DNA from 2 places in the Paenibacillus sp. IHBB 3054 genome. Region 2 is predicted to be linked to the other one. Evidence: predicted binding sites of a transcription regulator. Region 2 holds the regulator's gene; the other holds the start of a gene.
The links. The regulator LexA, encoded in region 2, represses DNA repair genes until DNA is damaged. The targets are predictions, from matches to a motif close to CGAACATATGTTCG.
Positions count from the first base shown of each region.

Region 1: ACQ76X_RS27540 (YolD-like family protein) is a predicted target of LexA. The motif match lies at 2,251-2,264, and genes of this name have one in related genera.

Region 1 is NZ_JBOFBG010000036.1:40,843-45,267, reverse strand. Features, by position in the region: gene ACQ76X_RS27555 (C45 family autoproteolytic acyltransferase/hydolase) at 1-963, opposite strand, end outside; gene ACQ76X_RS27550 (hypothetical protein) at 1,277-1,468, opposite strand; gene ACQ76X_RS27545 (hypothetical protein) at 1,707-2,105, shown strand; gene ACQ76X_RS27540 (YolD-like family protein) at 2,294-2,617, shown strand; gene ACQ76X_RS27535 (hypothetical protein) at 2,695-2,916, opposite strand; gene ACQ76X_RS27530 (hypothetical protein) at 3,285-3,545, shown strand; gene ACQ76X_RS27525 (helix-turn-helix domain-containing protein) at 3,660-4,425, opposite strand, start outside.
Region 2 is NZ_JBOFBG010000002.1:35,736-40,160, forward strand. Features, by position in the region: gene ACQ76X_RS03785 (HAD family hydrolase) at 1-229, opposite strand, end outside; gene ACQ76X_RS03790 (hypothetical protein) at 265-792, opposite strand; gene ACQ76X_RS03795 (DUF896 domain-containing protein) at 843-1,052, opposite strand; gene ACQ76X_RS03800 (LysM peptidoglycan-binding domain-containing protein) at 1,163-1,576, opposite strand; gene lexA (transcriptional repressor LexA) at 1,869-2,495, shown strand; gene ACQ76X_RS03810 (L,D-transpeptidase) at 2,671-3,009, shown strand; gene ACQ76X_RS03815 (DMT family transporter) at 3,426-3,803, opposite strand; gene ACQ76X_RS03820 (TetR/AcrR family transcriptional regulator) at 3,804-4,355, opposite strand.

The DNA of each region.
Region 1 (4,425 bases), on a different contig from region 2:
CCATAACGTCCCGAAGCCTTCACCGTAGTGATGGCAGCAGACGCCTTCCGGCAGGTGCTGACCTGCCAGTTGTTTCATTGCATCCAGCGGATTGTAGTCCGTTCCTGTGTTCCAGAGAGTCGAGTACATCGCATCCTGCCTGGCTTGGGAGTTATGCATCAGCTGCAGGTTATGTTGCTGCATGGCTGGCATCGTATAGTGATTGGTGGAAACGATAAGCTGGGGAAGACTCGCCGCGCTGGCATCATAAACCTCAATTTCCTTATGTGCCCCAGCTGCTTCGATCAATGCCATTGAACCGTGCCTGTCGGACACCAGAAAGTTCCGGTAATCGGAGATCGGCATGCTGCGCAGCAGTGTAACAGCTTCTTTGGTTGTGGTGCAGCCATCTAGCAGGGCCCGAACCACTCCCGGGAACACAAAGCCCTCACCTGTCATTTCTGGCCGGATTCTGCCGGAGGTCGTGGTCACGCTGAGACCTTCGTCATTCATGCCGTCATACCGGCCGAAGAGCTGCAGCGAAAATCCGATGTGGGCAGGCTTGCCCGTCACACGGGTGGTGCTCAGCAAAAGCTGATTATAGGGAGCATCCTCCCAGCCAAAATCATACGTCCGCATGTGATATGCACGGGGTTTGTCTATAGGACCGGCTCGCAAGGCAGCCTGACTGCAATGGCCGGCTGACTGGAAATAAGAGAAGTAAAAGACGACCGCTTCTTCCCGGATACCGGTTTCATCGGCGAACCCTTTGATTTCCTGATTGATTCCGGGACAATATTTCTCGAACATATTCATTGCCTTATCAGCGGCAGCCGGATGGAGCGGCGGACTGCCCATAAACGGTGAGGACATAAAGGACATAAAAGCAGTGTCGTGTTTATAATATGCCCCTAGTGCGCGCCCGACTTCATAATGTGTTCCTTTCGTAACAATATGCTGGTAAATGGATGTTTTGAGGTCCATGTGAAGCTCCTTCTACGTTTACTCTCTGCGCAGAGTAGCTCCATTATAAAACTGTTACCGCTACGGCGGCAAAGCCGTAACAATGCTGAATCGAACGCTGTGATTCCAAGGTGAAGTTATTTCCCGGCCTTTATGTGCAATATGCTTGGCTACAGTTGAATTTTCTTGTATTCATGGCATTTCGATGGTAAATTATAGATATAAGTTTGGGATTAAAATTCAGCCGAAAATCGCTTTAAATGCGTACATTAATCAACCCGCCAGTCCGTATGTTGGCGGGTTGGTTTTTTTGAAAAAATCCAGGCTGGTTTGTCTATGTTCTGCTGTGAACAAAACGTTTTATGGTCCAAAAAGGTACCGTTAGCATACCTTTATTTGTTGAAATGCTTAAGGAATCCGAAGGATGATCAATTTCACAAAGGCCGGTAAAAGTTTCACCGCTCACAAGATGAACACGCTGATTCATACTTTGTTCCAAGGCCGACTGTATTTCTTTTTTTCTCATCTCTTTTCACTTCCTTTTGGAACTGTGGCATTGTTATCTCTACTTATTATTAAACAGGATTAGAACAATTTAACAGACTTTTTGGTTACAATATTGTATTATTATTATTATATACATTGGTTTGAAACAGGGTTATTCATAAAGTAACTATTTACAGTGAATATAGACCCAAGCACCCTCCAGGTTAGGACGGCAGGTTGATTTTCTCAGAAAAATGGAGTTGGAGAGGTGAATGGTTGTGAATACAAGGAAAGTTATCAAAGGAATTTATCAGGAGATCCTTGAACGGATCGAATTGCTGCTATTGAACTCAATTCTTGAGTATGTGGAGCACTCTTCTGAAGTAATAGAGGGGGGCGTGTATGCTTGGGGACAAATTGACGTATTGAAAGATGCGTACCGGATGGCTTTGATTGAAGAATATTTAATTCTTGTTACCCGAATGCGGTTGGAGTTGGAAGAGAAAGACAGCAAAGCTCTGGCCAGTTTTGACCATAGCTGCAATATTGTATTAACGTATTTAAAGCAGGAAACGTTTGTGCACGAGAGTACGACAGACGATGTATTGAAGACGATTGAAAAAGAATTGGCTATTCAGTACTTCCTAATGAACATGCCGGTGGAGAATATGAAGTAATTGTCCCCATAACCTGGTCGTCGCGGTGAATCGGGCATATCTTTATTGGTGAAATATTCAATCTAATAGCGTTTAGCTCTCAGTCCGCCAGTGTTCAACTGGCGGATTTTTCCGTTGCTTTAATTTCTCTAAGATGGTTATAATACAAACAAGTGTTCTTATTTATGAGGCTGAGGAGGTCAGACAACATGAAGAAATTTGACAGCATATTCGACTGCAGCCGGATGATGACTCCGGAGCACAAACGCCGAATCATCCAGGATGAAGAAAAACAGTGCCTGCGAAGCAAACCCGTGCTCGATGCTCAGGAGTGGGAGCTGATAGATCATGTACTTGCTTATTCCAAGCGTTATAACGAACAGATCACAATTACGCTGTTCGATCCAGAACAAGACCATAAGATCAGGGGCGTTGTCATGTCGGTGGACCTGCAGCTGAGACAGGTTAAATTACAGATTGAGTATGAATATGATTGGATTAAGATTGACGATGTTATTCAAGCGACTACATAAATAAGGTCCCAATCCTGGGACCCTTTCTTTAAAATTTATATGTTCATGTCATAAAAGATTTTGCATTCTGCTTGTTACTACAATGTTGATGCGTATGGTTTGAATTCGTCCGGTATAGCCGTTACCCCTATTATAGCCTCGACAGCTTTCCAGGCCGCTTCAAAACTTGTTCCGCTGTAGCTTGTTCTATCCCGCGCGGGGCCAGACAATGACATGTCGAACACTATAAATTCTCCGGACTCTTCAATGAGTCTGAAGCTTACGGCGCGGTCTTTTGATTGCATTCGAATCTCCTTCAATTGGACAACCTCCTTAATCATTTCTGCACTAGTATAAAGTCTACACAGCAGTATACCGCATCACCCCAATTGCATCAATTAACTAATACGCTGCAAGGAGCAACATTGACGGGAAGGTATTGAAACACTACAATTAGCACGAGTAGCCGTTGGAATAATTTAGGATTTCATTTCTTCCATCGGATAAATAAGAAACCCATTAGGCGGGCTAACAGGAGGTGAAGCAAACAATGAAAAGGTCGGTTAACCTGTTTAAAGTTTTGCTTGTGATGATCATTGTCTACTTGCTGATTAGTCTTGTCGCAGGTGTAATCGGAATGAATTTCAACAAATTATAATGAGTCTGTTCTGCAGATAGGAGGAAGTCAATGAAAGGCGAACATTTAAAATATTTAGGCGGCGGTATAATTGTTCTTGGATTGATTGCTTCGATTCCTGTAGCCATGAACATGGGTACATTATCTGCCGGTATCTATCTGTTCATCTGGTCCTGCCTGATTGGTGTGTTTTTTATCGGTTTCGGGGAGCTGCTGTATTCGGTGCAACGGATTGAGCTTAAGATCGCCGGAGAACGTCCTCACTATGATCCATTGACAGGTCAATATGTTGACAAGACGGATAGAAAGTAAAACTGCGCTTAGACGGGCCTTTTAGATTAAAGGTACGCAAGAACATATATAGTGAGTAATAGGTTTTAAAACAACCCTGCCGGTGAACTCCGTCAGGGTTGTTCATCATTCCCCTTAACTCTCACGGAGAACGGCGCGATACTCGCTCGGCGGCATGCCGGTGTATTTGCGGAACTGCTTGGAGAAGTAGAGGGCATCGTTGAATCCGACGGATGAGGCCACCTGATCGATGGTCAGTGTCCCCCCTAGCAGCTCCCTGGCTTTGTCCATCCGCATCTTCAGCAGATATTGCTTGGGAGACAAGCCGGTCTTCTGTTTGAATGCCTTGGACAGATGCACCCGGTGATAGCCCAACGTCGCAGCCATGTGGTCGATGCTGATCTGCTGATGAAACTGCAGCGAGATCCAACGGATCGCCTGGTCGATCTGGCGGTCTATGACCTCGGGCATTTCTTTGGGGCGGGCAGGCAGGACACTGAGGTTGGCCAGCCCGAACTGGTGGAGCAGCAGCCGGGTCCAGCCGGAGGCCTCCAGACTTTCCAGCCGGGGATAAGGGGATTGCTGGAAGGCCAAGCGAATATGTTCGTACAGGCTGTGCAGCTCGCGGGTGTTCCCGGAATGCAGCAACGGACGTTCCTTGGTAATCCCGGCATCGGAGAGCAGTGCCGTTACAGCTTCCCCCTGTAAGGCTACCCATACGTAGTGCCAGGGGCTGTCTTTGTCAGCCTGGTAACTGAATAGGGACCCCGGATAAATAACAAATGTGTCTCCGGTCCGGCAGTGCCGCGAGACATTCCCGCTTTGAAAGAAGCCCTCACCATCCAGCACGGTATGGATCAAAAAGTAATCATGCACGGAGGGGCCGATCTTGTGTCCGGGT
Region 2 (4,425 bases):
AATTGGACCAAAGTGCTTCATAAGGATTAATCCCGATCATCTTTGTGAAAGGGAACGTCTCATAGGTCTCATAAAGATTCCTGGCTTCCCTGCGAACGGCAACTTCAAGCTCTTTAGGATCAATGGAGTCACCTGCAGCTTCACATGCATTGCGGAAGGCTTCTTCAACACTCCGTTCATCCCAGAGCAATGTATCGTCAAGATCAAATAGTACGGCGGTAATTGGCATTAGATTTCTCCCTCTCCCTACGCTGTTGTATCTTCCTACTCGTGTACTACTTCGATGTTATTGGCTTTGCCGAACTCCTCGAGGCGTACACCCATGGCCTCAGTGTTATAACGGTTAATCAGTTTGGAGAAAATCCACTGTTTGCGCTTGCCCTTATATTTAAGCACAACCACTCCACGGGACAAAGTGATCTTCTCAATATCTCCAGCCTGCAGCCAGCGTTCACGGTTATATTTAATCGTAGACACTCTGTTGCGCTCAACCTTCAGATACGGACGCCGGAAGAATAGAAGTGCTGCCAGCGCAAAGTAAAGAACGACGCCTAGCCAATTGGCAAGGATGCCGCTGCCTCTGGCCTCGTCGATCGAGCCTACCACCCAGAACATAATTCCAAGCAACATTAGAACAACTGGAAATGCAATGTTGCGGCCCTTAAAGATATCACTGTTTTTCGCAGCTGATTTTGAGGAAGAAGCATAAATGGAATCCTTGCCCTGCTTCTTTCTTTGCTTGTTGATCTGCTGTGTGTTGCGTTGAACCATTCTTTCCCAAGAACGGGCCATGTCAGTTCCCCCTAGTCATCCTGTAATATCTATGAAAAAGACACACTGGACTAATGTTTGAGTCCCTTGTTGCCTTGTTCATGCTCATTATTATCCACGATTTCAATGGTGTCGAGCTGGGCCCGGAAGTTGCTGCGGATGTTGCCCAGATAAATCTCGCGGAGCTTGGCCCGTTCAGCCAATTCCTCTTCACTCAGGCCGCCATTCTTCTGTTTGCGTGCCAGTTCATTGATGCGTGCGACCAATTCGTCAATATTCAATGCTTTCCCCTCCCCTATAAATTCATTCTAACTTTGCCATGAGAAAAAGAGCTTGTCAAGGTCTACCCCCTGAAAGCTCTTTACGTCAGTCTATACTGCTTATAATGAAGTTAATACACAGGCAATGTCAGTATATCTCCGGCCTGAATGTTCCCGTTCTTCAAACCGCTTGTTTTTTTAATTCCTTCTATATATACGACCGTCTTCATATCCGCTGGTTTGTTCTTAAGGGCGATACTCCATAGCGTGTCTCCGCGTTCAACTACTACCCGCTTTTCCTGCTTCACTAATGATGCTGAACTCGCAAAAACATTACCAACAACTGTAAAACCGGATACAACAAGCATAAAGACCAGCACAAGCTTCACCAGATATTCTTTCCGGCATAATCCTAAGATCGCTGTAAATAAAGCGGCGGCGGATTGTTTCATTTCATTCATATGATTAGAAGCAGATTGTCCTCTAGTAGAATCAACTTCACCGGCCTCTTCGTAGATGCTGCGGTATGTACTGTATTTTAACATTGTCATCGTCCTCCAAACACTTGTTCTTACTTTCGAAAATAATATAACACGAACATGTGTTTTGATCAATAGATTTTTTAGAACAATTGTTCGCTTTTTTCCGTTTCCATAAATGTGCCAGTTTCCAGCACCGGCTTTGCCTTTTCCCGCCATTTCCAAGCCGTTATTAGATACTAATATGGTAAAAAGCTACTATTTCCACTATTAATCTCAGATTGTTAGAACTTATGTTTGTACGAACGGAAGTTCTATGTTATAATTTTCCCAAACATACTATATGGGGTTGATTCCGATGTCAAAGATTTCGAGTCGTCAACTGGCGATCCTGGAATTTATACGTAACGAAGTCCGTAGCAAGGGTTATCCTCCGTCCGTCCGGGAAATCGGTGAAGCTGTAGGCCTGGCCTCAAGCTCCACAGTGCACGGCCATCTGGACCGGCTTGAGAAGAAAGGCCTTATCCGCCGCGACCCTACGAAACCGCGTGCAATTGAACTGCTCGGCCAGGAAGATTCCGAGAATGTACATCAGTTCGTACAGACGGTTACCCGTATTCCTGTCGTAGGTAAGGTCACCGCCGGGGTGCCGATTACCGCAACGGAGAATATCGAAGATTACTTCCCACTACCTTCCCACTATGTGGGAGACAACAAGGTATTTATGCTCTCCGTTCTCGGTGACAGCATGGTGGAAGCAGGTATTATGAATGGTGACTACGTAATCGTCCGCCAGCAGCAGACTGCTGACAATGGCGATATCGTCGTTGCCATGACCGAAGAAGACGAAGCTACCGTCAAGACATTCTACAAAGAACGTGACCACATTCGTCTACAGCCGGAGAATCCGGCTTATGAACCCCTCCGTCTTAACCGCGTTACGATTTTGGGACGAGTTATCGGTCTCTTCCGCGATATCCATTAATATTTTTGTTCATATTTAAGGGCTGCTTCGCTTTTTCAAGTGAAGCAGCCCTTTCCCCTTTTCAAATGGTCATTTTGCTCATTGCGAACATTTGTTCTATTCATCTTAAATAACATTTCCTTCGAACAGCAACAGCACTCCGCACATATTCTGATATCAAAGGAGTGCTGAACCTATGCCTAATTATCGGATTATTGTTGATTTGTCGCAGCGCATGCTTTATTTGCTTGACAATAACATCGTTACCAGAGGGTTCCCTGTCGGTATTGGCACCATGCTTACCGTTTCACCGGCGGGAGAATACACTATCATTAACAAACAGCCTAAGCCTGGCGGACCCTTCGGTGCATTCTGGATGGGTCTATCCAAACCACATTACGGAATTCATGGAACGAATGACCCTTCCTCCATTGGGCATATGGTCTCCCATGGCTGTATCCGTATGCACAATGAAGATGTGCTGGCCCTTGCAGCGATCGTACCTATTGGAACACGGGTTACAATAAGAGAGTAACAGTTTGGTGGTCAGACAAAAAGCAAAAACACCCTAAGGATCACAAAAAAATGATCAAGGGTGTTTTTCATTATGCTTAATATTGGTCCTTCCTGTCTGCTGATTCATAACGGTCGCGTATTTCACGATTTTTAGCATATATGTACAAGTCCAAAGCTATTATTCCTCTCCGGGCAAGTTTAACAAACAGTACAAATGCGTAAATACAAGCTACAGCCGATATGAGCCACATCAATACGCTAAACGCGCCAATTCCATTAAGGAAAAAACTCTCCCGATGCACAGACAACTTTCACTCACTCCCCTGTATTCTTGAATATGAAAATACCCCACCGTTCTGGCAGGGTACAGTTATTCCGTCATTATACTGTTATTTGGAACAAATTGTATATGATCTTTATTTCAACGGATTCGGCTTAGGCTCTATCGGAAAGGCTGGTTTGTTGTGTTTCGGCAGCTTCATCAGAAGAATCATGTCCAGGTCCCAGCAAATTCAGCACAATCACACCAATGACGATTAATGTTATTCCTATAACGCTGCCTGTATTTATTTTTTCTTTCCAGATCAGTACCGAGATCAGAACTGTAGCTACCGCTCCGATTCCAGACCAAATTGCATAGGCCGTATTTAATGGAATAGTCTTCAGTGACAACGACAAAAAGAAGAAAGAGCAAATGAAACTAATCAGCATTACGATTACCGGGATTATTTTGGTGAATCCTTGCGATGCTTTGAGCATCGAAGTTCCTACAAGTTCGCTGGCAATGGATATCGCCAAAAACAGATACGGCACTTACTTCTCCTCCTTTACTCCATCCATCAATTCTTTGTAAATACGTTCTTTTAACTCCAGATCTGGCGGCGCAAGTCCAAACTTTTCCGCAAACCATAATCCGTCGGTCGCCAGTCGGGCAATGGTTGCCCGCAGTGGATCCACACCGTCATTTTCAAAATTGTGTTGCCATTCAGCATATTTCTCCTGCATGTTTGTCAACAAGCCGGGATTCGTAAATAAAGCTGCTGCCAGCACCGAGTTCATGTCACTGCCTTCTCCAAAACCATAAAAAGTAGATTCAATGTACGCTCTGCTCCATTTACCAGCTTGTTGCTGGTCATGCTCTACACGGCTCTGAACATCTTCCGTAAAGTTTCGGGTCAGCTCATCCACCATACCGGAAACCAGTTGTTCCTTGTTAGGAAAGTGATACAGTAAACCGCCTTTGCTAACGTTGGCCGCTTTGGCCACAGCTTCCAGTGTTAAGTGTTCCACCCCTTGATCACGAACAATGGAGGAGGCCGCTTGCAAAATCATTTTTTTCTTGGAGCTGTTGTTATGTATAGTCACCTTATCACCCCCATTCCAACTGTACCGTCTGGACGGTTTTTTGTCAAACAAATATAAGTCTAAATAACCT